One region of the Kosakonia radicincitans DSM 16656 genome, then DNA from elsewhere that is predicted to be linked to it. Evidence: predicted binding sites of a transcription regulator. Region 1 holds the regulator's gene; the other holds the start of a gene.
The links. The regulator PhoB, encoded in region 1, activates phosphate uptake and scavenging genes when phosphate is short. The targets are predictions, from matches to a motif close to CTGTCATAAAACTGNCNNAT.
Positions count from the first base shown of each region.

Region 2: a site for PhoB is predicted at 1,621-1,640, ahead of kdgR (DNA-binding transcriptional regulator KdgR). Genes of this name have one in related genera too.

Region 1 is NZ_CP018016.1:4,393,581-4,396,734, reverse strand. It holds gene sbcD (exonuclease subunit SbcD) at 1-929, opposite strand, end outside; gene phoB (phosphate response regulator transcription factor PhoB) at 1,131-1,820, shown strand; gene phoR (phosphate regulon sensor histidine kinase PhoR) at 1,842-3,140, shown strand.
Region 2 is NZ_CP018016.1:2,233,769-2,236,922, reverse strand. It holds gene Y71_RS10950 (YebO family protein) at 1-42, opposite strand, end outside; gene mgrB (PhoP/PhoQ regulatory lipoprotein MgrB) at 120-263, opposite strand; gene Y71_RS10940 (YobH family protein) at 425-664, shown strand; gene kdgR (DNA-binding transcriptional regulator KdgR) at 713-1,504, opposite strand; gene Y71_RS10930 (MFS transporter) at 1,707-3,077, shown strand.

The sequences.
Region 1 (3,154 bases):
TCAATATCCAGCCAGACTGGCGTGTCGGTGGACGCATCGCGCCACTGCTCAAGCTGGCGGCAAATCTCGGCGAAATCACCCTTGATTACGGCCAGCGGCTGCGTGGCCGGAATGTCGAGCGCGGTAACTTCCGCCAGCTTGCCATCGCTGAACGTGACCAGATTGACGCTTTTACGCTTTCCGGTTTCATCAAAACTCAGTGGGATCGGTGAACCGCAGTAGCGAATATGCTGCAGGCCGCCAATTTTCTGCGCGCGGTGAATATGTCCAAGCGCAATATAGTCGGCTGGCGGGAAATTCTCCGCCGGGAAGGCATCCAGGGTGCCGATATAGATGTCACGTACGGCGTCACTTTTGCTGGCACCGACGGTGGTCAAATGGCCGCTGGCGATAATCGGCAGCGCCTGCTCGCCGCGCAGAATGCAGGCGGCGTCATACTGCTTCTGGTAGTAATCGGTAATAGCCGCCAGCAGATGTTGCTGTTTTTCCTGCCCTGATAATCCGGCCTGGCTGATGACCATGTCACGCGGGCGTAAAAACGGTACCGGACAGAAAACGGCGCCGGGCGTGCCATCACGGCGATTGAGCCAGAATGGTGCGGCGCCGGCACTGGCGACCACGGTGGTTTTCAGGTAAGCGAGGATCTCTTTTGATTCGTTCAGCGTTGCCACGGAATCATGGTTGCCCGCCAGCACCACTAACTGGCAGCCGGTTTGCTGGAGTTTCACCACAAAGCGGTTATATAACTCGCGGGCATAACTGGGCGGAGAACCGGTATCAAAGATATCACCTGCAACAATAATGGCGTCCACCTGGTGCTGCTCTGCGGCATTCAGCAGCCAGTCGAGAAAGGCGTCATGTTCTGCAGCGCGGCTTTTGCTGTAAAAGTTCTGACCCAAATGCCAGTCTGAAGTGTGAATAATGCGCATAGCGATTCCGTGGCGAAAATGGATAAACGCGATTATAACATTCAGGGTGTTAGAGACATTAACTGCGTGAATATTCGCGCTGTCATAATGCTGCGGGCAGGGTCATCTGGTGGTCATGTTATTCATAAATCTGTCATAAAACTGACGCATAATGGCGCCGCTATACAAACTGACGACTTATACGAGAAAACAGGGCGAATTATGGCGAGACGAATTCTGGTCGTTGAAGATGAAGCACCGATCCGTGAAATGGTGTGCTTTGTGCTCGAGCAAAATGGTTTTCAACCGGTAGAAGCTGAAGATTATGACAGTGCGGTGAACCAACTTAACGAACCCTGGCCAGACTTGGTTTTACTGGACTGGATGTTGCCTGGCGGTTCCGGTATTCAGTTTATTAAGCACCTGAAACGCGAGGCCATGACCCGCGATATTCCGGTGATGATGCTGACGGCGCGTGGCGAAGAGGAAGATCGTGTACGCGGTCTGGAAACCGGTGCGGACGATTACATTACCAAGCCCTTCTCACCGAAAGAGCTGGTTGCCCGTATTAAAGCGGTTATGCGCCGTATTTCGCCGATGGCGGTGGAAGAAGTGATTGAAATGCAGGGACTTAGCCTCGATCCCTCTTCGCATCGCGTGATGACCGGCGAAAATCCGCTGGATATGGGGCCGACGGAGTTTAAACTCTTACACTTCTTTATGACCCACCCGGAACGCGTGTACAGTCGTGAACAACTGCTGAACCATGTCTGGGGAACCAATGTTTACGTCGAAGACAGAACGGTTGATGTCCATATTCGTCGCCTGCGCAAAGCGCTGGAACACAGCGGTCACGATCGTATGGTGCAAACAGTGCGCGGCACGGGATATCGTTTTTCGACCCGTTTCTGAAATTTGACAGGAGTGTGACGCGTGCTGGAACGGCTGTCATGGAAAAGGCTGGTGCTGGAGCTCCTCCTTTGTTGTCTACCTGCTTTTATACTCGGCGCGATTTTCGGTTACCTGCCCTGGTTTTTATTTGCCGCGGTAACCGGGCTGCTGATCTGGCATTTCTGGAATTTACTGCGCCTCTCCTGGTGGTTGTGGGTCGATAAAAGTATGACTCCACCGCCCGGCACGGGAAGCTGGGAGCCGCTGTTATACGGGCTGCACCAGATGCAGATGCGTAATAAAAAGCGGCGGCGCGAGCTGGGTAATCTCATCAAACGCTTTCGCAGCGGTGCGGAATCTCTGCCGGATGCGGTGATCCTCACCACCGAAGAAGGGTCTATTTTCTGGTGTAACGGCCTGGCACAACAGCTGCTGGGGCTGCGCTGGCCGGATGATAACGGGCAGAACATCCTGAACCTGCTGCGCTACCCTGAATTCACGCAGTATCTTAAAAAACAAGAATTTACCCGGCCACTGAATCTGGTGCTGAACAGCGGGCGCCATCTGGAGATCCGCGTGATGCCTTACAGCGAGCAGCAACTGCTGCTGGTGGCGCGCGATGTTACGCAGATGCACCAACTGGAAGGCGCGCGGCGTAACTTTTTCGCTAACGTCAGCCATGAATTGCGCACGCCGTTGACGGTGCTGCAAGGTTACCTGGAGATGATGCAGGAGCAGGCGCTGGAAGGCGCGCCGCGCGAAAAAGCGCTGCATACCATGCGTGAGCAAACATCGCGGATGGAAGGGCTGGTGCGCCAGCTGCTGACGCTGTCGAAGATTGAAGCGGCGCCGACGCTGCCGCCAAATGAAACCATCGATGTGCCGATGATGCTGCGCCTGGTTGAACGGGAAGCGCAGACGCTCAGCCAAAAAAAGCACAACCTGGAGTTTGAGGTCGATAACGCCTTAAAAGTGCTCGGTAATGAGGAGCAATTGCGCAGCGCCATCTCCAACCTGGTGTATAACGCGGTGAATCATACGCCCGCCGGAACGCACATTATTGTGCGCTGGCAGCATGTGCCGCAAGGGGCGGAATTCAGCGTTGAGGATAATGGTCCGGGCATTGCCGCCGAACATATTCCGCGTCTGACCGAGCGTTTTTACCGCGTCGATAAGGCCCGTTCCCGGCAAACCGGCGGGAGCGGGCTTGGGCTGGCGATTGTTAAACATGCTCTCAACCATCACGAAAGCCGCCTTGATATTGCGAGTACGCCCGGCAAAGGGACGAGTTTTAGCTTTATTCTGCCGGAACGTCTGGTTGCCAAAACTCCTGCTGCCTGACGCTCCTGTCAGCT
Region 2 (3,154 bases), 2.2 Mb from region 1:
AGACGCAATATTAAGCGCGCCCGAATTTATGACTTCGTTCATTTCACCACCTCATGTTGACGCGACATTTTACCACTGGCGTCAAGGAAGGAAATCATTCACTGAGAAATTACCATTCATTACCAGGGGATGAATTTATTGACGATGCAGATTCCGCTGAAAAATTGTACATCCTGATCGCACATCACGTTAAGCATTTGAGTCCAGAGCAGCAGGCAGCCTACCAGCACGACAATCAGGATCAGCCACTTATATTTTCTCACTCCACTCTCCAGTACATTGTCAGGTGTAACCAGGTTAGCATGGCAACATTAAACCGCGACTAACTGTATCTCTATTCGCGATTTTTCGGAATGCATGACTTGTTTCAGTCAGTGAATCAGGTAGCTTTAAGATATGATTTAGTGTGAAGCAAGGAGCTGATATGCGAACACTTATTCGCGCCGTTATCGTTGTTGCGCTGCTGTGGATTGGGCTTCTGCTGAGCGGTTATGGTGTGCTGATTAGCAGTCACGAAAATGCTGGTGGGCTGGGATTACAATGTAAATATGTAACAGCGCGTGGCACCAGTACCGCACAATATGTACATTCAGACAATGGTTTTTTCGGGCTGGCAAATTGCCCTCTGATACGTAAAAGCGACACCGTTATCGACAACGGCTAGCATCGGGACAAAAAAACCGCCATGTCGGCGGTTTTTTTCTTTCGTTTGTCAGAACGGATACTGGTTATAACCCATCTGTTCTGAAATTTTGCGTGCAGCCTGATGAAGCATGGCCACATATTCATGCAGGCGCTCTTCAGAGAAACGCAGCGTCGGGAAAGAGATACTCAGACCGGCAATAACCACGCCAAAACGGTCGAAAACCGGTACGCCAATGCAGCGCAGGCCTTCTTCCTGTTCCTCATTATCTTCGCCGTAGCCTTGTTCACGCACAACATCCAGCATCGGCAGGAGATCTTCGGTGCTGGTAATCGTACGATCGGTGCTGCGCTTATATTCAACCCCTTCAAGGATCTGCTTAACCTCTTCACGATCGCGCCATGCCAGCAGCACTTTACCGATAGCGGTACTGTACAGCGGGTTGCGGCGACCAATGCGAGAGTACATGCGCAAGTTATACATCGAATCAATTTTATGGATGTAAACAATGCTGTCCTCATCAAGTGCGCCGAGGTGGATGGTCTCTTTCGTCAGACGAGAGAGCTCACGCATCTGGATATCCGCACTGCGGATCAGATCCACGTTTTGCAAAGCACGTGCGCCAAGCTCGAACAGCTTAAGCGTCAGGGAATATTTTTCAGATTCCCCTTCCTGCGCAACATAGCCTAATGATTTCATTGTTTGCAAAAAGCGATAGACGGTGCTTTTCGACATCATGACACGCTGCGACAGCTCGGTGATGCCGATTTCACGCTCTTCGCCGAGCGCCTGCAGAATGCCAAATACCTTCAATACTGAAGAGACAGAATCTGGCTGCTTGTCCAAATCTGCGATAGCCATTAATCACCTCATCGCGTGTGTTTTATAAAATTCAGAATCGGTTTTTATTATAAATTCGTCGCTCAGTCGCCGCAATGCACGTTTGTCAACTTCGTTACAATTCTGCGACATAAAGCCCGTTACAAATCTGCGACATAAAGCCGGAATGCAGATGATAGAATCATTATACAAATAACTGTGTGACATTAACCCTGAAATTTTTATGGATAAATCACCTCTGGACGGGCTCCCCGTTCCACTGCGCTACGGCGCAGTGTTGACCATTGTTATTGGTATTGCTATGGCAGTGCTTGATGGGGCTATTGCTAACGTCGCGTTGCCAACCATTGCACGCGATCTCAACGCTTCACCCGCAAGTTCTATCTGGATTGTTAACGCTTACCAGATTGCGATCGTGGTCTCCCTGCTCACACTCTCTTTTCTCGGCGACATGTTTGGTTACCGTCGGGTTTATCAGTGTGGCCTGGTACTGTTCACTCTCACTTCCCTGCTCTGCGCACTCTCTGACTCATTACTGACATTAACACTGGCGCGTGTGGCGCAAGGGTTTGGCGGTGCGGCGCTGATGAGCGTGAATACTGCGCTCATTCGTCTCATCTACCCGCACCGTAGCCTCGGGCGCGGTATGGGGATCAACTCTTTTGTGGTGGCGGTTTCATCGGCGGCGGGGCCGACAATCGCCGCCGCCATTCTCTCCGTGGCTTCCTGGCAGTGGTTATTCCTGATTAACGTACCGCTCGGCATTATTGCTTTACTGCTGGCAATTAAATTTTTACCACCGAATGCAGCTCGCACTTCAAAGCCCAAATTCGATCTGCCAAGCGCTGTAATGAATGCATTAACATTTGGCTTATTGATTACCGCGCTGAGCAGTTTTGCTCAGGGGCAATCAACCACACTCGTGGCGGCCGAGATTGTAGCATTGCTGATCATCGGCGGGTTCTTTGTACGCCGACAACTGCGGCTGCCAGTGCCACTTCTGCCAGTCGACTTACTGCGCATTCCACTTTTTTCGCTCTCTATCGGCACGTCAGTCTGCTCGTTCTGCGCGCAAATGCTGGCGCTGGTGTCCCTGCCCTTCTTTTTGCAAACCGTACTTGGGCGTAGTGAAGTAGAAACAGGCCTGTTGCTGACGCCATGGCCGCTGGCAACGATGGTTATGGCGCCGCTGGCCGGTTACCTGATTGAGCGCGTGCATGCCGGGTTACTGGGTGCTTTAGGGCTGGTGATGATGGCATGCGGGCTTTTCGCACTTGCGCTTCTCCCGGGATCACCGGCAGATATCGATATCATCTGGCGTATGGCGCTGTGTGGTGCCGGTTTTGGTTTGTTCCAGTCGCCAAACAACCACACAATTATCACCGCTGCGCCGCGTCAGCGCAGCGGTGGCGCTAGTGGGATGCTCGGTACGGCACGGTTGCTGGGACAAAGCTCCGGTGCCGCGCTGGTGGCATTAATGTTCAACATGTTTAACACCCACGGCACGCATGTTTCATTGTTGCTGGCAGGGACGCTGGCTACCGTAGCGGCCATCATCAGCGGACTGCGGATCTCACAGCCGAAAGCAGAGTAATCAATCATCATCTCCCCAGGGGTTTAGGGATGATAAAAAAAGCGCGCCAGTTGGCGCGCTTTGTAGTTCCTGCCGCT